2 regions of the Priestia sp. ABM2_011 genome follow, and region 1 is predicted to be linked to the other one. Evidence: a T-box and tRNA genes for the amino acid it is inferred to sense, from the RefSeq annotation. Region 1 holds a T-box; the other holds one or more tRNA genes.
What was found. A T-box is a leader RNA that pairs with one kind of tRNA and senses whether it is charged. The one in region 1 lies ahead of ileS (isoleucine--tRNA ligase), so its partner is inferred to be a tRNA-Ile.
Positions count from the first base shown of each region.

Region 2: it has a tRNA-Ile gene. The T-box ahead of ileS (isoleucine--tRNA ligase) is inferred to sense a tRNA for this amino acid. The anticodon was not compared.

Region 1 covers NZ_JBSWUB010000001.1:2,606,200-2,618,324, reverse strand. Annotated here, with positions in the region: gene ACXAE4_RS14160 (DHA2 family efflux MFS transporter permease subunit) at 1-460, opposite strand, end outside; gene ACXAE4_RS14155 (3D domain-containing protein) at 741-1,298, opposite strand; gene ACXAE4_RS14150 (superoxide dismutase) at 1,851-2,735, opposite strand; gene ACXAE4_RS14145 (glycosyl transferase family 2) at 2,875-3,705, opposite strand; gene ACXAE4_RS14140 (cupin domain-containing protein) at 3,937-4,602, shown strand; gene ACXAE4_RS14135 (hypothetical protein) at 4,660-4,896, opposite strand; gene ACXAE4_RS14130 (hypothetical protein) at 4,952-5,536, opposite strand; gene ACXAE4_RS14125 (Type 1 glutamine amidotransferase-like domain-containing protein) at 5,621-6,328, opposite strand; gene ACXAE4_RS14120 (immunoglobulin-like domain-containing protein) at 6,435-6,938, shown strand; gene ileS (isoleucine--tRNA ligase) at 6,981-10,079, opposite strand; T-box leader at 10,132-10,374, opposite strand; gene ACXAE4_RS14110 (FAD-binding oxidoreductase) at 10,593-11,942, opposite strand.
Region 2 covers NZ_JBSWUB010000001.1:998,126-1,010,250, reverse strand. Annotated here, with positions in the region: gene ACXAE4_RS05360 (hypothetical protein) at 31-159, opposite strand; gene ACXAE4_RS05355 (peptidoglycan D,D-transpeptidase FtsI family protein) at 286-2,463, opposite strand; gene ACXAE4_RS05350 (MFS transporter) at 2,625-3,902, opposite strand; gene sodA (superoxide dismutase SodA) at 4,032-4,640, opposite strand; tRNA gene ACXAE4_RS05340 (tRNA-Ser) at 4,838-4,930, opposite strand; tRNA gene ACXAE4_RS05335 (tRNA-Ile) at 4,942-5,018, opposite strand; tRNA gene ACXAE4_RS05330 (tRNA-Asn) at 5,022-5,096, opposite strand; tRNA gene ACXAE4_RS05325 (tRNA-Met) at 5,137-5,210, opposite strand; tRNA gene ACXAE4_RS05320 (tRNA-Asn) at 5,212-5,286, opposite strand; gene ACXAE4_RS05315 (DUF456 domain-containing protein) at 5,349-5,834, opposite strand; gene ACXAE4_RS05310 (Na/Pi cotransporter family protein) at 5,921-7,576, opposite strand; gene ACXAE4_RS05305 (DUF1189 domain-containing protein) at 7,804-8,580, shown strand; gene ACXAE4_RS05300 (MFS transporter) at 8,732-9,943, opposite strand; gene ACXAE4_RS05295 (hypothetical protein) at 10,020-10,352, shown strand; gene ispG (flavodoxin-dependent (E)-4-hydroxy-3-methylbut-2-enyl-diphosphate synthase) at 10,504-11,607, shown strand; gene ACXAE4_RS05285 (G protein-coupled receptor family protein) at 11,644-12,009, opposite strand.

The DNA.
Region 1 (12,125 bases):
CTGCCGGTGCGAAGTTCATCGCTACTCCAAAAATCCCCATCGCAAAACCGCGTCGGTCAGGCGGGAATAACGTAAAAATAACGTTTGTAATTAACGGAAATAAAATTCCTGCTCCTGCTGCTTGCACGACGCGTCCCACTAAAATAACAGAAAATGTCGGTGCGATACCGCAAAGGAGTGTTCCTACTGTAAACAGACCCATTGCTGTAATATACAGCTGCCTTGTCGTAAATCGATTCATTAAAAATGCTGTAATTGGAATAACAATTCCGTTTACTAACATAAAGATAGTTGTTAACCAGTTCCCCGTAGCCGCCGTTACATGGAAATGATCCATCATTTGCGGAAGCGCAATGTTAATCAGCGTTTGATTTAAAAAAGCGACGAGCGCTCCCATTATCATTACGCCAAAAATAGACCGAGTTCGGGCTTGATCGGACTGTTGTGTTTGTGTATTCATTTTAACAAGACCTTTCCCTTTTAAAATTATCTGTATGTAAATCTTCAGATGACAAACAGGTTAAGAATATAGTTTATGTGTTCATTCTATTAATTTATGTCACGAATATTTAATGAACTTAATTATATACCGGATAAATATATCCGTTTCCGAAATATTTGTCAACAAATATGATCATTTTCGTAAAACTTTTCCATCAGTATATATAAAGTAGGATGCCCTTTAATGAAGAAAAAAATGAGAGCCTTTCAACGAAGGCTCTCATTTCTTTAAGGAATACTTATTTTAAGATTTGAACTTTCACTGTTTTTCTTCCCCATTTTAACGCTTCTTTTTGAGAAGGAAGAAGAACATCAATTTTATTTCCTTTAATCGCACCGCCTGTATCAGCTGCGATTGCCGTGCCATAACCTTCTACGTATACTTTTGAACCAAGCTTAATCACTTTTGGATCGACAGAAATCACTTTTTGATTTGGATTCTTTTTCAAATCGATTCCAATCGCCGTTTTTCCGCTGCAGCCTTTGCAGTTCGCTGTGTACGCTGTTGCTGTTACTTTAAATTCTTTCACAACGTTTGAAGACTTCGCAGGCGCTGCTTTAGCAGGCGTGCTTGATTTTACTTGTGATACTTTTAATACTTGTTTCGGATGAATGCTGTCTGACTTTAAGTTATTCCACTGTTTCAGCTGACTAACCGATACTTTGTATGTCTTTGCAATTTTGTATAGCGAATCTCCGCTTTTTACTGTATATGTATTTGTTGCAGCTAATGCACCACTTGCCACACCGAACAGTGACATTAGAACTAAACTGAACGTAATCATTGTCTTTTTCATGTAATTGATTTCCCCTTTATATACCAATACATAAAAAATAACACATGAATATTACAGTTATATTTCAGTAGCATGTCAATAGTTTGATAGTTTAGTTACAGTAAAAATAAATATTCTTCCTTTTAAACTAGTAAATTAATCACCTTAACATTTCAAAAACATACATATTTAGGCATATAACGGTGCTTTTACACACATTTATATTGGATTATTTCATTTGTAACATTTCACTGGTTCTAGAGGCTTAGACTTTATTTTTCATTGGTTATTTAGAACATAGTTTATTTAAAATTAATAAATGCGTTAAAGGATCTTAATATAAATCACTTTTTACACCGCAGTTGATTTCCGTGCAAGACTTCGCTTTCCGCGGGAGTCTTGCCCTCCAATCAACTGCTAGAAGCGTATACATATATCACCGCGATAACAATAAAAAATCCGAACGCGTTGGATTCTCCATCAAGAATCTCAATTCATCGTTCGGATTTCCCTTCAACTAAAATGCTTTTATCATAGCCTTTTTATTTGAAATTAGAATACCTGCAATACTTGTTAATACGGCTGCCACTGAAGCATTCTGGCTGCCTCAAATCTTTTTTCTACATTCGGCCAGTAAACGATTTTCCACCAATTATCAACGTACGGATCACGTTCATTTTTGTACTGCAAATAATAAGCGTGTTCCCATACGTCTAATACGAGCAGCGGAATGGTATCCCACTGCGTGAGAAGCTGATGACGCTCCGCTTGCAAGACTTCAAGCTTTCGCGAACGCGGCGACCATACTAAGATAGCCCAGCCCACACCTTCTACTTTTTTTGCGGCTTGAGAAAAGTGCATCACAAATTTCTCATAACTGCCAAAGTCTTTTTGAAGCTGCTGCAGCAGCTGGCGCCTCGGCCTTCCTCCTCCTTCTGGACTCATGATTTCCCAAAAGATTGTATGCAGATAATGACCGGAGCCATGAAAAGAAGCTTCCCGTTCCCAATGTTTTATGAGGTCAAAATTATTTGTGTTACGGGCTTGTTGCAGCATGAGCTCTGCTTTATTTAATCCATCGACATAGCTTTGGTGATGCTTGCTGTGATGAAGGCGCATAATTTCTCGGTTAATATACGGCTCAAGAGCTGAGTAACTATAACCAAGCGGCGGCAGCTCATGCTGCCCCGGCGCTATCGATTCCCTCTCCCTGCCGTCGTCTCCAAGCCGCTCTTTTAAGATTTTATCAATGTGCCGTACCGCATTATTGATTTCTTCTAACGTATATTCGTTCACATCTTCTTCACTTAAATATTCAAGAACGTCTTCTTGCGTGCGCGTGATATATGACGTTATATCTACTTCTGTAAAAGCTTCTTCAAATACAGGATCACATACTTGTTCAAGCCAGGTCTGAACTTCCATCAAGTATCTTTTTCTCTCATCTTGATCGGCCATACTTCCCCTCCTTACACCTCATCTTCACTATCATATTCAAAAGAAAAAGCAACATAACTTCCTACTTGTATCTATTGAGGTAGAAAATTCGACATAAAAAAGCAAGAGCTCCTTAAAGGATAAACTCTTGCCTTTTTTCTTATATCTTCTTCGCCATATTCACATAATCAATCGTTTCTTGCTTACTAACAGCTGCGTGCTTCAGCTTTGGGTCATAATAGAGCTCCACTTTTATATTATTGATTTCACAGTCGTCTGGCATGTCCTGCAAATCCGTTAAAAACGGCAGCAAGTGATTGTTCATATCGTATTCAAACGCCCCGTTTTGCAAGTAATACACCTTTGGCACATAGTTAATATGGCGAAAAAACTTCACTACGTTAATTCGCTCACCGTATGAGGCGATCACTTCATCTTCTGTCAAGTTCGGATAAGATAAATTAAACACTTGCCGAACCGGCGTTTTCAGCCACTTGGTCAAGCAAGTCTGCGGATTATTGACAAGCGCTTTTGCTCCTTTTACGTACCCCGCTAAAAACATTGACATAAAGCCGCCGCCCGAAGATCCGTAAAATAGCACATTAGACGAACTCACCTGTACTTTTTTCATGAACTTTTCAATTAAAACCGCAATGTCTTTTAAATAAAAACGGTCGCTTGTCCCTTGCCCCCACGCAAGCGACACCTTTCCTAAATAAAGCGTAGGATCGTTATAATAAATAATTGAATCTTGGAATTCATTCATCCACGAATGGCGCTGAAAATATGGAGGACCTGCCGGCATTTCTTGACTTGCTCCTCCTCCTGAACCAAACACAAGCAAATGAGAAGACTCTTTTTTTAATCTCACCAAAAACTCAAACAGCACTCCGTTCCACTCGACTCCTACTAAAATGGGCTTATCAAACGGCAGCTGAAGTTCATCCAGCTTTTCATACGTACTATTTATCTTTTCATATTGATCAAGCAACAGCTCTGCAACTCACTTTCCTTAAAATGATCCGTCTTATGCGTCTGACATTGATCATGGCTCTGTAAAAAAAGAACCTGTTACAGTGTATGAAAATCAGTGGACAAATGTTTGTACACGTTATCAAAAATAGGCCTTACCTACATATCCTCCTAGGCTTCTGTCACGAAATAAAACTCTCTACATACGATACAGCATCATAAAAAATTCAAGGATAGGAGCTGGAGACCCTTGTCAACGCCCTATATGGATTACAATAATCCAAACGTACAATACTTTTCTGATGTGAACAAAAACAGACTTAATACGCGAAACGATCAAAATTACATTAACCGATTGGGCCGGGATGTGCTCAACACATTAGGAAATGTATCATTACTTGATATTTACTTAAGCAAAAGCCGTGTAGTCGAACCGCACTATCACCAAAATGCCGCTGAGCTTGTCTACTGCATTTCAGGCTCAGCCGTCGTTTCATTAATCAATCCGTTTAACAACGAAGTCACAAATATTCCGATTACTCCCGGTCAAGTAGCCAATATCCCTCAAGGCTGGTGGCACTGGGAAATTGCGTCTGAAGACAATACGCATTTACTTGCCATTTTTGACGCCCCTTACCCGGAATACATTTTTGGATCTGATATTTTAAATAAAACGCCTATTGAAGTGCTTGCTCACACGTACTGCTTAGATCCGGAGCAGCTAAAGAAAACGCTGGCTCCGCTAAAAAATCAAACCATCGTGATTGGACCAACGGACGAATGCGGAGAAAAAGAACACTATAAAAAGAAAAAACAAGTAGGCCCTGTACACCACCAGCAGCCTACTTATACGTATCCTCCGCCTCAAAATCCTTATTACTCTCCTCAAAATCCCTATCACTATCGATATTGGTAGAGACAAAAAAACCCCGCTGCCAGTGCAACGGGGTTTTTTAACGAATACATAACGTTATTAATCTGTATATGTACTGTGAAAAGCGGCTTCAATATATGCAACTTGGAAATGATAATGTCCAATTAAATATTTCACAATATCCACTTGATCGATTTTGCCAGGCTTATCGACCATCGCTTCTTTCACCATTTTTTCAAATGTACCTTGATCAAATTGTTCTTCATGAATAACAATTGTCTCAGAGTACGTTTCATTTTGTCCTTCTGAAATGCGGTAATAATACAATTTTTTCACCTCAATTTATCTTAAATACATGTATACCCCTAACTAATAACATTCAAACATTTTTTCAACGTTCTTTTTCCGCTTTACGATAGGCTGCGGCTTTTGCTTTTACAAGCAGCCTTGTAAACCAATACGCTACTAACGTTATCCCTATATCAATCAGAAAAATATAGAACAAGCTCATTACTTTTCCTGAATCAATAAATTTAAAATGGTGTTCAAGGGGCGCCAGTCCAAATGAAAAAACAGCGCTCAGCAGAATCGTATACAGATAAAAATTCTTTTGGTGATTCGTACAATATTGATAAAGCAGCAGAAAGCCTACCGGCAAAATAGAAGCGGTAATATTCGTTGCGTTTGGAAGCAGCGGCGTTAAAAAAAACGTGTGCGTTAAATGACCGCTTCTCCCAAGTGCAATATCAATATATGCCCAGAGCATGTGCACTGTGTAACCGAAGAAAAACACCTCAAAGATCCTCGTCCGATCTACGGTAAAATACAACAACACAAGAGGAAGAACGAGCGAAGCAACCACCACCCAAAACTGCCAGTTTCCGAAATCTGAGTACTGATGCCAATACGACGATAATAACTCCTGGAGCTTATCGCTTTGTTCATGTATGTTTCCCCAGTATTGTTTATAACTCACTGAAGCACCCTCCTATATAGAATCTCTGCTTATGTATGTACGAATAAGCTCCATTTTATACAGAGAAACATGAAAAGCGGCCATTTATTGCTTGTGATTACCCAAATTGGTCACCGGGAGTTCACGTTCAATTACTTCTTCCTCTTTTCGATCAACAGCGTACGCTTTTGCTGTTGCCCTTGAGCTAACTGACGTGGATAGCTTCTCATCTTTAAAATGCAGCGCGACTCCGTCATCTACAGCGTAGCCTTCTTTCATTTCCCCGCTTGCCATTAACTCATGATACGAAGGTCTTCGATTGCTTTCTCCGTCGTAGTGAGGACAGTTGCTTCCCGTTAAAAATCCTAAACAGTCGATTTTAGACAGTTTATTGTTCATTGAATCGGTGACGCCTTCTTCAAACCAGCAAATCGAACCTGCGCTTATTCCCGCTAAGATCACTCCTTTTTCATAAGCCTCTTTTAAAATCGTATCCAGTTCCCATTCTTTCCATAAAGAAAGCATATTCCTTGTATTACCGCCGCCTACATACAAAATATCGTGCTGCAGCACATATGCTTTTAAATCTATAAAGTTTGGTGAAAACAGCGATAAATGAGACGGTGTACATACCAACTTCTCAAACGCTTCATAAAACCTTTCTATATAATTATCGGCATCTCCGCTGGCTGTAGGGATAAAACAGATTTTCGGCACATCTATATGAGCTTGTGAAAGTATGTATTGATCCAGAAGCAAGTTATCCGGCTCCATCGAAAAACCTCCGCCGCCCATGGCTATAATTTGTCTCATTTCAATTCTTCCTTTCAAAAAAGTGATATAGAAAATGTAAATTCATACTATTTCAAACAAGAAGTTTTCCGTATAATGGAAGAGTAAAAAAGGTGGTGCAAAGCTTTTGAAAATAGTACGAACACTTTTACTAATACTAGGTATTTTTATTATCTTGTTTTGTATCTTTGGCTATATCGATTATAACGGTCAAAAAATGGATTTAGGAGCCAAACAAGAAAAAAACATCCCATCTTCCATAAGCATTGACGGGAGAACTATTACGCTATCTGCTGTAAGCGAAAAGTACGATAAAACGCAGTTTGGCTTTTTTGTTATTCAAAACAATTCGACGCATACCTTAACGATTCCTTATGAAAATACGGCGGATCACTTAAAAGACGGAAAGTGGTACGAAGTTGTGCTAAACGGATTGGAGTTTCCTGATAAAACTGTCACGCTGAAGCCAGGGAAATCACTCAAATTAGATATCGCAACTCCTAACTACAAAGTAGGAAAATATCGTTTTGTTCAACACTTTAAAGATGAAAACGGAAAAGAGTATGTACTAGCGGCTCCTTTTGAAATCGTTTGGCCGAGTCTTAAAAATGTTCTCGGACAGTTTGATTAAAGGTAAAAAAGCACTTACCTGCTATGAGGTAAGTGCTTTTTATCAGCTCTGATTTAAAACGCGAAGCGTAACTTGCTTTGTTCCGACTTTTACCGTCTCTCCGTTTTTGATGGCTTCTTTCACACTGAGACTGTGCAGCAGAAGATTTTCTTGAAGCAGCGTTTCAAACTTCGCAACGGCTTCCTTCACTTCTTCGTCTCCGCTAAGTTCCAAATCAATACGTAAGTTCACGGGTAAATCCAGCTTTTTACGATAATCTTGAACCGCTCGAATTACTTCACGAGCGACTCCTTCCTGCACGAGTTCTTCGGTTAACGCCGTATCCAACACCGCAGTGTACGTGCCGTTGGATGCAACTGCAAAACCTTCTTTTGGCACTTTTTCAACGAGTACGTCTGCCGTTTCAAGCGTTAGGTTTTCTCCTGAAGCAAGCGTAACACTCAGCTTGCCTTGTTCAACAAACTCTTTCCCTTTCTCTTCTGAAAGGTTTTTCAGCGCTTGGTTGACCTCATTAACTTGTTTCCCGAACTTTGGCCCAGCCTGTTTAAAATCAAGTTTTAATACGTATGAAACAAGTTTGTCGTCGTCTTGCTCCACGTTAAAGTTCTTTACATTAAGCTCATCTTTGATGACATCATGGTATGCTTCCCACTCTACATCTTCTTCCGTTACCACAAGTGAAAGACTTTGCAGAGGCTGCTTTACTTTTAACGAATGCGTATTTCGGATGCTTCGGCCTAGTTCCACCACTTGAAGCACCGCTGCCATTTCTTTTTCCAGCTTTTCATTCACTTTCGTTTGATCGCATGCAGGATAGTCTGCTAAATGAACGCTTTTCCCTGTCAGATTTTCATGAACATCATCCGCAACAAACGGCGTAAACGGTGCTAACAGCTGACTAAGCGTGACTAACACTTCATGAAGCGTATCGTAAGCCGCTGCTTTTTCTCCGTCCATCCCTTCTGACCAAAAGCGATCGCGAGAACGTCGTACATACCAGTTGCTTAGCTCTTCAATAAATGCCGCGATTTCACGAGCGGCACTTGTAAACCCGTAATCTTCAAGATGTGCTGTGACGCGCTTGACCGTGCTGTGCAAACGCGAAAGAATCCACTCATCCAATTTTGTTTTTTTCAATTCATACGTTTGCTCAGGGTTATAGCCGTCAAGCTTGGCGTACAGAATGTAAAAGCCGTACACGTTCACAAGTGTATCAATCACTTTTGACTTCGCTTCTTGCACGACGCGCTCTGAAAATTTCTTCGGATTCCACGGTGCACTGTCTGCTAAAAGCGCCCATCTAAGCGCATCCGCACCAAATGTATGAATAAGATCAACAGGGTCTAGCGCATTTCCTTTACTTTTAGACATCTTTTGACCGTTTTCATCTAACACGTGGCCAAGAGACAAAACGCGCTTATAAGGCGCTTTTCCAGTAAACAGCGTTGAAACTGCCATCAAGCTGTAAAACCAGCCGCGCGTTTGATCAATTCCTTCTGCGATAATGTCTGCTGGAAACTGCTTTTGAAACAGCTCGCTGTTTTCAAACGGATAGTGATACTGCGCAAACGGCATCGAGCCGCTGTCAAACCAAACGTCAATCACTTCCGGCGTTCGCTTCATTTCTCCGCTGCAGACCGGACACGTCAGCTGCACGTCATCTACATAAGGCTTATGAAGTTCAATGCTGTCATCAACGGAATGAGACGCATGATTTTGAAGCTCTTTGATACTTTTCGGAGCTACTTGATGCTGGCATGCTCCGCATTCCCATACGTTCAGCGGCGTTCCCCAGTAGCGTTTTCTGCTGATGTTCCAGTCCACCATATTTTCTAAAAAGTTGCCAAAGCGACCGTGCTTGATATGATCCGGGTGCCACGTCACGCTTTCATTGTTTTTCAAAAACTGTTCCTTCAACGCCGTCGTTTGGATAAACCAGCTTTCATTTGCGTAATAAAGAAGCGGCGAGTCGCATCGCCAGCAAAACGGATAGCTATGCTCATGCTTTTCTTTATGATACAGCACGCCTTCGTTTGCTAAATAACGTACGATATCAACGTCGCAGTCTTTCACGAAACGTCCTTGAAAAGGCGACACTTCAGACGTGTACTGTCCTTTTTCATCCACTACGTTCACAAATGAAAAGCCGTTTTCTTTTACAACTCTGTAATCATCTTCACCATATGCAGGTGCTAAATGAACAACTCCTGTTCCGCTTTGATCCGTTACGTAATCAGCCGTCACGACTTCATGCCCTTTTTCCACTTTCACAAAATCAAACGGCGGCTCATACGACATCCCTTTTAACTCATTTCCTTTATGATGAGATAAAACGCTATATTCTCCTTTTAACACTTTGTCTGCGAGTGCTTCTGCCACTATATACACGCTGTCGCCTTGCTGAGCGCGAACGTAGTTCATCTCTTCATGCACCGCAAGCGCCACGTTTGACGGAAGCGTCCAAGGCGTTGTCGTCCAGCCTAAAAAATACTCATTATCGCGGTTTTTCACTTTAAATTTCACCGTTACCGTTAAATCTTTTACATCTTTATACCCTTGCGCCACTTCATGCGAACTCAGCGAAGTTTGACAGCTCGGGCAGTAAGGTGATACGCGGTGGCCTTTATAAAGAAGTCCTTTGTCATGAATTGTGCCAAGTACGTTCCATACGCTTTCAATGTATGAATTCTCTAAGGTGATGTAAGGGTCTTCCATATCAACCCAATAGCCAAGCTGCTCCGTGAACGTGCGCCACTGTTTTTCATACACAAACACACTTTCCTTACACTTGTTGATAAAAGCTTCTACGCCGTATTTTTCAATATCATGCTTCCCCGATATCCCGAGCTGCTTTTCGACACCGAGCTCTACCGGCAGTCCGTGCGTATCCCAGCCTGCTTTCCGGATCACTTGATGCCCTGTCATCGTTTTATAACGAGCCACCACGTCTTTAATCGTCCGGCCTAGCGCGTGCCCCACGTGAGGCAAACCGTTGGCTGTTGGAGGCCCTTCATAAAATACAAACGAAGGATGCCCTTCTCGATTTTGAACCGACTGCTGAAACACATTTCCTTTTTGCCACTGCTGCTGGATACGCTGTTCGCGCTCTTGCGAAGACTCCCTTACATTCACTTCTTTCATGTGATACCACTCCTTTTAAAGTTAAAAGCACACAAAGAAACCCGTCCCTATGACTAGGGACGGGTTTTAACCGCGGTACCACCCTGGCTTCTATTGATCCGTTCATCAATAGCACTCAGCAACGTACAATCATACGCGTTCTTTTTAACGGTAGACTACCGTTCAAACTTACTTATAGGTTCAGTTTGACTTCTCAGAGAGGATATTCCCCTGCGGCTTGAACACTGGCTTTCAGCTATCACCAGCTCTCTGTAGAACAAACTTGCAGCGTACTGATTCTCTTCAACGAATTTGTGTGCTTTTATTAGTAGCTATTGTATGCGGTTTGGAAGGGAATGTCAATGTTTATGATATTTATGTATGTTTCTCCGTATAACGTAGCCATCTATTGATAAAATAACTGCTTACCACTGTTTGCTGTCTTTTTCACGCTCTCAGGAAAAGGAAATATACACAAAAAACCACCTCATTTAAGGTGGGTATTATTTGGCTCTCCGACTTGAAAGACGCTCTTTAAAACCAGTTAATAAACGGCGGAATGCTCTGAGGGAAATGAAATAGATTGCACGGATCATATGCTCGTTTCACTTCTCGAAGCTTTTTAAAATTCTCTCCATAATAAGCTGTTGGCCAATCTCTGATGAACCGGTCCGGCCAGTTCACATAATCTCCAGTTGTATATCTCGATAAAGCATTTCTTAATTCTTCAATCCATCGAATATTTGCTCGCTCTTCTGAAGGATGGCTCCATGTGGCAAGATATTCCTGTGCGATAACAGCATCTCTATAATAGAAGGCCGTTTCATTAGAGCCAACTTCCTCCACTGCTCCCCCAAGAGACTGGTGCCAAATACTAGATTTTTCATTCGGAGCATTTTCTAAAAAATGCTTCATTGTTAAAATAGCGTCTTTTGGAAAAGGTTTATTAAGAAAAGAACCTGACCTTTTTCGAGGGGCGGGTTGGTTTCCGCTCGGATCGTCAAAAAATTGTACAGCTTCTATATATGAAACTTCCTTTATTACTACTTTTTTAGGACACCCAACATCTATTAAAGGCTGCAGAAGTTCCTTCAACTTGAATGATGAACCAACAAACTCACCTTGAGCGATAATCTGATTTGCTTCCTTGGATTTTAACTCAATCTCCGAAGTTAAGCGCTTATCGGTATTTGTGGCCCAGTGCTGCCATGCATCAAAAGCAGCTTCGAAATCTTCCCATTCCCATGTAATTGAGAAGATTGACACCTTTGAGATAGGCTGCACCTTGAATGTAAGAGACGTAACAATACCAAAGTTTCCGCCCCCGCCTCCACAACAAGCCCAAAAGAGATCACTGTTGTGATTTTTATTTGCCTTAATGAGTTCAACTTCTCTCTGTTCATTTACTATGGCCATTTCAACTTCAAGCAAATTATCACAGGTAAGCCCAAACAACCTTGATAACATCCCAATTCCTCCGCCAAGCACAAGGCCTACAAGACCAACACTGCTTTCCGTACCTGCAGGGATAGTCGTTCCTTTTTTCCATAATTCATTATATACTTTCCCTAGATTAGCTCCTGCTTCTATTTTCGCTGTCATGCTTTTACTGTCGATCTTGATTCTATCCATTTCACTGACATCAATTACTAATCCACCGTTTACTAGTGAAAAATTTTCATAGCTATGCCTACCGCTTCTTATTCGAAATGGGACATGATTTTCCTTTACCCACTTCAATGCATTTACTACATCGTTTGTATTCTGACAAAATACAATTATTCTTGGAAATTTAGGCACACCTAAATTATTATTTGTTCTAGCCTGATCATATTCCGCATCATCAGGTGTAACGATTCGTCCAGTAAGCTTTGTTTCCTCCACGATATAACCCCTTTCTTAATACAGATAAGATGCTATATCCTATGAATTTTCTTCAGAAAAGACACACAGTTTAAAGGGGAGAAATAGAGAATAGAAAACTTACTGGAGGGGTTCCTCGTATGCTTATCTGCATAACTTGAATCCTGAAGAACCCGCAAAAGAGATAATCATACCTCTACAACA
Region 2 (12,125 bases), 1.6 Mb from region 1:
AAGTAAATTAGATAAATAAGCCAGTACGAATCACTTCTGACACCACTGTTGATTTCCGTGCAAGCAGGCGGCCGGTGAGCCTCGTTGTCGCTTCCGCTCCTGCGGGGTCTCACTTCTTCCGCTTTTCCGGCAGAAGTCTTCGCCCTGCCCTCCAATCAACCGCTTAAAGCACCTACTTACATGAAATCTACGTTCACCCTCTCAATAAAAAAATCCGAACAGCGTTGATTCTTAATCAACGTCGTTCGGATCTTACTTCAACTAATATGCTTTTTCCCAGCCTCTTTAATTGGCGTCGTTTGCAATGACAGCCTGTTGATTCTCTTCTTGATCTTTTACTTCTTGTTCACCTTTTTTCTTTAAATCAAAATACGTATCGAGCGCAGAACGAGCAAGCTCTTTTGTAATGGTATTTGGTGCACTTGGCACAAATGCCGATGGTACCACGACAGCTACTGCAATTTCAGGATCATTTGCCGGAGCAAAGGCCACAAAGTTTGAATTATTAACTTTAATTGGATCCCCTCCGCTTGGGTTTTTCTCATAGGCTTGTGCCGTTCCAGATTTACCAGCAGGATTATAGTTCGCTGTATGGAAAGCTGCGTACCCTGTACCGCCTTGTTCCTGCGTAACCCGTTTAAAGCCATTTTGAACATCTTTAATGTATTCTTCTTTCATCGTGATACGATTTAACACATCAGGTTCAAATGAATGCTGCGTACCGCCAATTTCATCGATTTTTATTGTTGGCTTTCGGATTTCTTTTACTAGCTGCGGCTTGATGCGATACCCTCCATTAGCTATTGCAGAAGTATATTGAACAAGCTGCAGCGGCGTGTACGTATCATACTGGCCAATTCCTAAATCAAGCGCTGTACCTGGAACATTGCTTCCGCCTTGTACACCTGTTGATTCGTTATCGAGGTTTATGCCTGTTGATACGCCTAAGCCGAACTGACTGTAGTACGAACGCAGTTCGCTGAATGTGTCAGGTTTAATCGGTAAAGTCATGTTCTTGTGGTACTGTAATCCAGCCATCGCCATTACCGTTTTAAACATAAATACGTTGGATGAATATTTTAACGCGGATGAATACGTTAAGGGTCCTAACCCCTCAGCCTCAGCTGATTTCTTAATTGGTGTTCCTTTAATTTTTAACGGTTCATCAACGAACACTGTGTTTGGCTTAATAGCTCCTGAATCTAAGCCAGCTAGAACCGTTGCCCCTTTTACAACAGAGCCCATTGTATAAGATGTTGAAATATTCCCTAGTGCAAAATCTTCTATTTTAGGTACCCCAGTCTTCTTATCAATGGTGTATTTTTTACCTGCCATTGTTAAGATTTCTCCTGTGTGAGGATCCATCATAATCACAAAAGCACGGTCTAAAAACTGCGTTCCTTTCATTTTCTTTTTGGCTAAAAGCTGGTCCGTAATTTGTTTTTCTACCGCTTTTTGAAGCTCCATATCAATAGTTAAAACTAAATCACTGCCGCGTTCGCCTTTCGACACTTGAATTGTATCAAGGAGATTTCCTTTATCATCTGTTACATACTGGACTTTTTCTTTTTGACCGCTGAGCTGAGCTTCGTATTGCTTCTCTAAATAGCTCGTCCCAACTTGGTCATTTCGACTATAGCCTCTTGATAAGTAATACTGTACTTTATCTTTGGGCAGACCCTCGTTGGCAGAGGATACATTTCCAAGCAAAGTACGGAGAGTGCTGTTTTCTGGGTATGAGCGATCCCAATACGTTGTTGTATCAACACCCGGAAGTTCATCTAAATGCTCACTTACAACGGCATACTCTTCATTTGTCACACCGCTTTTAACAATTTGCGGGGTGCTAGAATAACCTGCCTCCATTTGGCGCTTAATAGCTAGAACTTCTAAATCACTCTTTAAACTTTCTAAATCTTTTTTAGAAATGCGGTCTAACTGACGTTGATACAGTTCGTCATCAGTCATTTCACCATCTTGAACTTTTTTGCGATCAGCTTTCGTAATTTTCTGCTCCGCTTCTTTAGGGTGAAGCATAATCCAATAATCCTTCATGTCGCGTTCTGTAATTTTTACCACGTTTTTAGCATCTTTATTCTTTCTATTTTCTGGAATATCAATCACATTTGTGGTGTAAGGAACATCGATCATAGTGGCTAACTTTTTAGCGATGCGCAGCCTTTCTTCAGCTGTATTTCCTTGAAAACGAGTATATGTAATCGTATTTAAAGAGGTATTATCTACAATTACGCGGTTATACCGATCGTACATTTTCCCTCGAGGAACAGGCGTACTGACTGTAACGTCCTGTGTTTTTTCGACTTCTCGTTCGTAATTCTCACCGTACACAATTTGAACAAGTCCCAACCGCAAAATTAATACGGAAAATAGGGCAAATACGGTCAAGAAAAGTAAGTTCACACGAAAAGGCACGTGACTTTTTCTTCTTTTTTTCTTTTTCATACCAACACCTACACTTTATAAAACATATATACCATAACACCATAAAATCAGACATTTAGCAAATAAATAGACACCTGGCAGGTGCCTATTTACACAACGTATTTATTCTAAAAGAAAAGCGAGGCATTTTCCATAGTACAAATGAAGGAGCTAATAATACTCTAAGCTGGAGACTCTCCGTCTCCTTCATTTAATACTGGAGGAGTAACAGTCGTTTCTTTTTTGTGCAGAGGCTGTGAGATATGTCTTACACAAAAATAAATGATCGTATGCCCTGCTCCAACAATAGCTAATAAAATGGGAATACTTTTTGCTTCATCAAAAAATAGTACGGCTATTAAAAATAAAGATATGGAAACGACCCGCCCAATATTCAGAAATACTTCTCTGACAACAATGTATTCGATTCTTTTTGAAACAACGTCCTTTGCTCGTCCAATCACATCGTACGTTAGAGAAATGAATGGAACCAACAAAATAGGATAGGCAATAGCAATACAAACAGCATATATAATTAACTTTGGATACGATAAGTTAAAGATAAGCAAAAAGACTGCTCCATAGAGAAGGAGGCCCCCGGTGAAAATAAATCGAAGGCGATTTTTTTGCTTAATAAATCTTGAGGCTACATAGTATCCTACAAACGCCACCGCTGAATTCACCAGTCCATAAGTTCCTAAAGCTAATTCACTTCCCGTCGTAATAAATACCATGACGGATACGACAAAAATGAACGTACCTTCACGCAATCCTTGAAAGAAATGAGCCTGTAATATTCGATTCCAGTCTTTGTTGACTTTTCGTTCAGCCCACACTTCTTTAAATTTGTATACTCCTTCAGCTGCGCGTCTTGTAATAAAAAAACTAAGCACAACGGCACCGACAAACAATAGCAGAGATACACCAAACACAATTTTATACCCAAGTGATTCATACAAAGCGGAAATAACAAAGCCCGCTCCTAAAGGACCAATCATCCCTGCAAAAGAGTTTAAGATCCCTAAAAATCCGTTAAAAAAGTCTCTTGTATCAGGTTCTGTAATTTCAAAAGTTAGCACATTAAAAGCTAGCCAATAAAAGCCATATCCTATACCCAGCAGTCCACCAAGCAATACTAAATACTCGGCTGCGTTAGCTCCACTGACCAATACAGCGATATAAAAAACAGCTAAAAAAGATACGCCTAACCTTAAAACCACAACCCGGTCAATTCGTTTGGCCCATTTACCTGCTAAAATAAACGTAAGCGGCTGAAGCACCACTACCGCTAAATTATAAATAGCGAGATCCGAAAATTCGCCTGATTGTTTCCACAGATAAATGTTAACAAACGAATTGGAAATTGAAATAGCCAAGGCATAAAGACCGCCTATAATTAAAAGCAAAAGTAAATCTTTACTAACTTCTATATCTCCAACTACTTTTTTTAATAAAGGCATATCAAAAAACTCCTTTTCTCTTCTACACCTAGTGTGTGAAAAAGAAAAGGAGATATGTAAAAGAATTGGAAAACAAAAAAGCCAGTAAAGGTAATAATTACTTTACTGGCTCTTAAATACGTCTTCAGCTTATTTTGCAGCGTCGTAACGCTTAGCAACTTCGTCCCATTTTACAACATTAAAGAATGCTGAAATGTAATCTGGACGGCGGTTTTGATAATTTAAGTAGTAAGCGTGCTCCCAAACGTCTAGACCAAGAATTGGCGTTTTGCCTTCCATTAATGGGCTATCTTGGTTTGGTGTGCTTGTTACTTCTAATTGGCCGTTGTTTACAACTAACCAAGCCCAGCCAGAACCGAAGCGAGTTTTAGCTGCATTTGCAAATTCTTCTTTGAATTGATCAAAGCTGCCGAATTTGCTAGCGATAGCGTCTGCTAATTCACCAGTTGGAGCACCGCCGCCGTTAGGGCAAAGGATTGTCCAAAATAATGAGTGGTTCGCATGACCGCCACCGTTATTGCGTACTGCTGTACGGATATCTTCAGGAACAGCATCTAAGTTTGAAATTAACTCTTCAATACTTTTGCTTTCTAAATCCGCTTTGCCTTCAACAGCAGCGTTTAGGTTTGTAACATATGTGTTGTGATGTTTTGTGTGGTGAATATTCATTGTTTCTTTGTCGATATGTGGTTCCAGTGCATCGTATGCATAAGGTAGTTCTGGTAATTTGTAAGCCATGAATAATTCCTCCTTCAAAATATGTAAGCATTTTGGCGCAAAAGCACCATATACGTTTAGATTAGCAAATTTACCCTACTCTTTCAAATAAAAAGTACCTAATCCATGATTTATATTTACCTAATTCCCATTCGCTATTCTTTTAAACATAAAAAAAGCTTCTTTTTCTCAAAAGAAGCTTTGAATAGACAATAGTATGGCGGAGGAAGAGGGATTCGAACCCCCGCGGGCTTTAACACCCCTGTCGGTTTTCAAGACCGATCCCTTCAGCCGGACTTGGGTATTCCTCCAACCCTATAAATGGTGGACCCTGCAGGACTCGAACCTGCGACCGGACGGTTATGAGCCGTCTGCTCTAACCAGCTGAGCTAAGGGTCCACGTGGCTCCACAGGTAGGACTCGAACCTACGACCGATCGGTTAACAGCCGATAGCTCTACCACTGAGCTACTGTGGAACAATATGAATTATGTATGTCACAAACGTAAATTGGAAAATAGCGGCGGAGGGGATCGAACCCCCGACCTCACGGGTATGAACCGTACGCTCTAGCCAGCTGAGCTACACCGCCATGGCTCCACAGGTAGGACTCGAACCTACGACCGATCGGTTAACAGCCGATAGCTCTACCACTGAGCTACTGTGGAACAATATAACATTTACTAGCGACATTAAAAATTTAACATGTTTCTGGCCTAAAGTCAATATATTATTTTAAAACAGCGTATAAAAAATAGGCAATCATCAACAGTTGAATAAATCCTTTCGAGATAGCGCCACTAAAAAAGCCAATAACCGAACCTACTCCAATTTTTACTGCGTTGCTAATTGTGGTCCGATGAACAATCAGTTCTCCTACAATCGCTCCGATAAACGGCCCTAAAATAATTCCAAATCCCGGAATAACAAACGGACCCACAAGCAATCCAACTGTACTTCCCCAAACGCCTGCTTTAGTGCCTCCGAATTTTTTCACACCAATAATATTAGCGATATAGTCTGCTAAAAAAAGTGCGACAACTAACAATCCTTGTATCACCCAAAATAACCAGCTATAGGAGCTAAAATCATAAAATAAACCGTATATAACAAATCCTAGCGCTACAAATAGCACGCTTGGGATGATGGGATAAACCAACCCAACAAACGATACAACAAAGCTAATGATAACTAATGCCCAACATAAAATAGCCATGCCCGCACCTATCCTTTTTATTATTACTATTTATCATACAATAACCACTCTTATAAAGAAAGGCCTTGCATGAGCAAGGCCTTTCTTTATTTTACCTTTGAATATGTCTTTAGATAGCGATCTCCGAGTACCGCTTCCGCAATATTAACAGCATGATCTCCAATTCGTTCTAAATTGCTAATGATATCGACAAAAACAATAGCAGCAGAACCTGTACATACATTTTCATTTAGACGTAAAATGTGCTTCTTACGAAGCAGACGCTCCATTGCATCAATCTGCTCTTCTTTTTGAATGACCTGGACTGCTTTTTCTCTATCTACTTTTTCTAAAGCAAAAACAGCTTCTTTAACTGTTACAATAGTCAATTCGAACATATCAGCTAAGTCGGTATTAGCTTCTTTTGTCATTCTCACCTTATTTGTAATTTGATAATCAACAAGTTCAATGATATTTTCAAAATGATCGCCAATACGCTCAATATCTCGCGCAGTATCTAGAAGCACAGAATGCTCTTCGCTTTCAGCTTCTGACATGGAAGAGCGGGATAACAACACTAAATAATTCGTGATTTTTTTATCTAAATTGTTAATGGCATTTTCAATTTGCATAGTAGCATCAGAATGTTTAGGATGGCGCGTCTTCAAATAACTATTGGCTTCTTCTAACCCAATCGTCGCGAATTCTCCCATACGAATAAGCTCTGCTTTTGCCTGCCCAAGAGCAATTGAAGAAGACTGTTCAATAAAAATAGGATCAAGATGTTTAGGTTTAAAGTCTATAACAGCATCTTCACCAGGAATCAGCTTTGTAACAATTAACGCAAGCAGACCGATAAGAGGGAACTGAATAATTGTATTGGTTGTGTTAAAGAGACCATGAGCAAATGCAATCGTCATTTCTGGGTTTAAGCCCATCGTCTCTCTCAAGTACTCCACAAGACGAGTAAATAACGGCAAGATAATTAAAAAGATAGTTGTACCAATTAAGTTGAACATTACGTGCGTTAAAGCAGCCCTTCTTGCTGCCACACTTGCCCCGATTGAAGCTAAAATAGCGGTAATAGTCGTACCAATGTTGTCTCCAAACAATACAGGCAGCGCGGCATGTATATCAATAGCGCCCTGTCCAAAAAGTTCTTGTAGAATTCCGATAGTAGCGCTAGAGCTTTGCACAATCACCGTAAATAAAGTGCCAATTACAACTCCTAAAATCGGATTATCACTCATGCTTACAGTTAAATCATGAAACTGTTGAAGTGAGCGAAGCGGCTTCATCCCGCTTCCCATAAGCTCTAGACCAAAGAATAACATTCCAAACCCAAAAGCGATTTGACCAAAATTTTGAACAGGTTTACTTTTAAAGAAAAAGAGTAAAATCGCTCCCACTGCGAGAATAGGAAGAGCGTAGCTCGAAATGTCAATTCCGATTATAAAAGCTGTAACTGTCGTACCGATATTTGCGCCCATAATAACCCCTATAGCTTGGCGCAAAGTCATAAAACCGGCACTTACTAAGCCTACCGTAATAACAGTGGTTCCTGAGCTGCTCTGAATAAGAACGGTAACCAGAATACCTGCTAGAACTCCCATAAACGGATTAGTTGTGAATCTGTCTAAAATATCGCGCAATCTATCTCCTGCTGATTTTTGCAACCCATCTCCCATGAACTTAATCCCGAATAAAAAGATTCCGAGTCCACCGATAAATTCAAAAATCATTTTTTGAACATCTAGTTCCAAACACCTCAACTCCTTGATTTTTTTCTAACGACATAGAGAAGTCCCCACTATTATTAACGAATCTTAAAAGCACTGTAAACGTTTTTACGCTAATGTTTACAATAACTTAACAGTATATTTACATTGTAATTGGAAACGATTTCTAGAATCTATTGTAAACCTTGAATTTCCGCTATAGAATAAATTATAGTTAGAATTTTTTAATAAAAGGAGGGTTTACAATAATCATGTTAAAAAAGATGGGATGGAGTCTTACTTCTTTTCAAAAAATGAGGTCTCTTCGCTTTGAGCATACAAACAAAACCATTGGCTTCATATTGTTTTTAACACTTATTTCTTTGCTGCCTACATTTTTCTTTATGACGTTGACAATTGTAAACGGCTATCACATTGCTACAACAGAGCTCCCGAAATCTGTTTCTTCTTTTTCTATTTCAAATTCACAGCTTACGTCAAGCCAACCTTTCACAAAAAAAGTAAACGGTACCGCTTTTATCTTAGACCCCTCACAGTCTATTGAACGGTTTCATTCCCCTGCTCATGGAATTGGTTTTTTAAAGGATGGAATTTACATCACGACTAATTCACAAACACAAACGTATTCATATGAGTTGCTAAACTGGCATCATAAAGATAAAAATGAACTGTCAAACTTGCTGCACGAACAAAAATTTTCTTTATACATACTTGTCCCTATCGCTATGCTTTTACTGTACGTATTAACATCTGGACTAAACTTCCTTTCTATTACCTGCCTTGCTTATCTTGGAAAACTGATTGGACTCATCACTAAGAAGCAGCTTCCTTTCAAACAGCTATGGGCACTGAGCGCTTATAGTACGGTAGCCTTCACGCTGCTTTATACGCTTTTTGAAGCTTTTTCTTTTTCTCTAGCAACACATAGCTCTCTTTACTGGATAGGAACGTTCTTCATTTACTTATTGCTCGTCACAAGGGTTCCTATGAGAAAAAAGGTAAAACCTAATAAAGCGATTGAAACATAACGAAATGAATCCAATCAACCGCTAGAAGCACCTACATACATAAAATCTATGTTTACCCTGCCAATGAAAAGCTCCGAACGAATTTAATTCTTGATCAAGAATCAAATTTGTTGGGAGCTTCTTCAACTAACATACTTTTGTCCCAGCCTCTTTATTTCTGTACAACTTTTCTTCTCCCCATTGCAGAAGAAAAAATTTTCAACTGATACAAAACCCACAAACCTCCTGCTGCGAGCAAACTAAAGCTATAAATAAACATCAGCCTTTCAGTATGCATCCACACTTCAAAAACAACGGGTCCCAACGCTACTCCTAAAAATCTCACCGTTCCATAAATGGATACAATAAATCCTCTTTCTTCGTCTGAAGCCGCTGAAGTAATCATCATATTAATACAAGGAAGAACAAATCCTAAGCCGCCAAAGGCGACTGTCAAACAAAACATCAGCACAGGAAGCGTATAAATCACCGTTAATACTCCAAACATTACGAATAAAAGAATCATTCCTACTATCATCAATTTTTTCATGAGCACTACATCTGTTTTGATTCGCTGACCGGTCCAATAAGAAACGAGCGTCATCGCGCCAAGAGGAAATAAAAAAGCGGTTCCTTTGAAAAAACCGTCTATATGATACGTTTCCTCTATTAAAAAAGATAAGTAATATAAAATGCCAAATAATAAAAACAACCCCAGTCCCCCGACAAAGAATAAAGGAAAAAGCGATTTTCTTTTATCATAGACGATCCCAATGGCTCTCTTTAAATACTCTCCAACAGATACTGAATCTGAACCTGTTTTCGCTTCTCTCACATACATGGCTATACCTACTAAAGCAGCACCTGCAGCTAAAGGATACACAAAAAATGCGGCATACCATACAACGAGTGCCGCCGTTGCTCCAATTATAGGTGCAACCACTTTTCCAGCTCCATTATATACTTCTAAAATCCCAAGGACTTTTGCTCTTTTTTCCCCTGTAAATACATCTCCAGTTAATGCCATTGCCAACGTTGTAGTACCAGCAGCGCCAATCCCTTGAATCACTCTTCCAGCCATCAACACAGCAAAGCTTCCAGAAGAGACCAAAGCGCTACTAGCAGCGACAAGGCTACCGATTATCATCACGATGAGGGAATACATAATTAATTTTTTACGTCCATATCGATCTGATAAAATTCCTACCGCAGGAATACACAATGCAGCCGGAATCGAAAATACACTCAGTATCAAACTGGTTTGGACTCCACTTAAGTGAAGTGACTTTTGAATGCTTGGCAGCAGAGGAATGAGCATGGAATTTCCCAGCACCATGATTAAAGGCAATAAGCCTAATGAAACAATCATTAATTTTTCTTTCAATTTTCGTTCTCCAATCATATTTAAGTAAGACAAGCATAGGCTTTACACATAAGCAAAAGAATGAAGGAGGAGCATAATGAAAAAGCTATGTGCATTAGCCGCTTTCGCTTTTATCGGATATATTTGTCACTACGACATTAAATACGGGACCATTCCTACTGCGACTGAAGCAGTTCAAGTCAGCAAAGCGCAGCCTGCAGAAACAAAAGCCGCCAGCTCTTCTTCCACCTATACAAAAATAAAAATTAAGCCAGGCGATACAGTTTTGTCCGTCATTGAAGAGCTTACAAAAAAATCGATACCGGTTTCTATGAACCAAATGATTAAAGACTTTAAGAAGTTAAATAACGGTACAGCGCCTGAAGATATTCAAATTGGAAAAACGTATAAGTTCCCTATTTACAAGTAATGACAGCATTCTTCTTGTCAAGATGGGATAGTCATTGTTAAAATAGCTAAGGTAGTACTTTCTACTAGTTATTTTGTTCATAAAGAGTTATTCTATTAATGAATTCAAATTCTTGATTTCATTTTGAAGGAGAGATTATCACGTGAGTGAAATTATACATCGTACAAAAACACGCCCCGTTAAAGTTGGAGATTTAACAATTGGGGGCAGTAACGAATTAGTTATTCAAAGTATGACAACCACTAAAACACATGATGTTGAAGCAACGGTTGCAGAAATTAAACGTTTAGAAGAAGCAGGATGCCAAGTTGTTCGTGTTGCTTGTCCAGATGAGCGCGCAGCAGATGCAATCCCTGAAATTAAAAAACGCATTAACATTCCATTAGTTGTAGATATTCATTTTGACTATCGCTTAGCGTTAAAAGCAATTGAAGGCGGAGCGGATAAAATCCGTATCAACCCAGGTAATATTGGACGCCGTGAAAAAGTGGAAGCTGTTGTAAATGCTGCAAAAGCTAAAAATATTCCAATTCGTATTGGAGTTAACGCCGGTTCACTGGAAAAACGTATTTTAGATAAATACGGCTATCCGACAGCAGATGGCATGGTAGAAAGTGCACTTCATCACATTAAAATTTTAGAAGACCTTGATTTCCATGACATCATCGTTTCAATGAAAGCATCCGATGTTAACTTGGCAATTGAAGCATATGAAAAAGCTGCTCAAGCTTTTGACTACCCTCTTCACTTAGGAATTACAGAATCGGGTACATTATTTGCGGGAACTGTAAAAAGTGCAGCAGGTCTTGGCGCTATTTTGTCTAAAGGAATCGGAAATACATTACGTATTTCTTTAAGTGCGGATCCTGTAGAAGAAGTAAAAGTTGCACGCGAGTTGCTAAAATCATTCGGTTTAGCTTCCAATGCTGCAACGCTTATTTCTTGCCCAACTTGCGGACGTATTGAAATTGATTTAATTAGCATTGCTAATGAAGTTGAAGAGTATATTTCAACTGTAAAAGCACCGATTAAAGTAGCGGTACTTGGCTGCGCTGTAAACGGTCCTGGCGAAGCTCGTGAAGCTGATATCGGGATTGCAGGAGCACGCGGTGAAGGTCTTCTATTCCGCAAAGGTGAAATCGTACGCAAAGTTCCGGAAGAAACAATGGTTGAGGAACTAAAAAAAGAAATTGATAAAATTGCTGCTGAATATCACGCAAAGCAAGAAGCTGAAAAAGCTGCAGCTAAATCATAACCAAAAAAAGCGAGGCGCATATGCGCCTCGCTTTTTTTATGAAAAGAACGGTAATATAAACGTACCGACAATAATCGATACAACTCCGATCCCTATTGCCCATGCTCCTAGCGTAAGTGCTCCTTTTCTGCGTGCGATAAACCCTAGAATAATCCCAGCGGCACCAAGAATAATTGGTAAAAAGAATAGTGAAAGAATCGAAAGCACGAGTGCGAAACGACCGTATCCCGTTCCTTCTCCTTGTCCAGCGACTTCATGATTGCGATTGCGGTCAATATCTATAACTTCACGCTCTGCATGTGGCTCTCCTACTCGGTAAGGAACGCCCACTTCAGCTGCAGTTTCTTCCATGAAATCAGCTTCATATACATCTTTTCTACGCCTTTGTTCTTCATTCTCCATGCTTAATCCCTCGCTTTCGTAAATAAGGAGCATTTATAGTATCTGAATGCGAGAAAAAATTATAAGTGTTAATCTTATACAGCTGCTCATTTTCTTGCAAAAATAGATACCTGCAC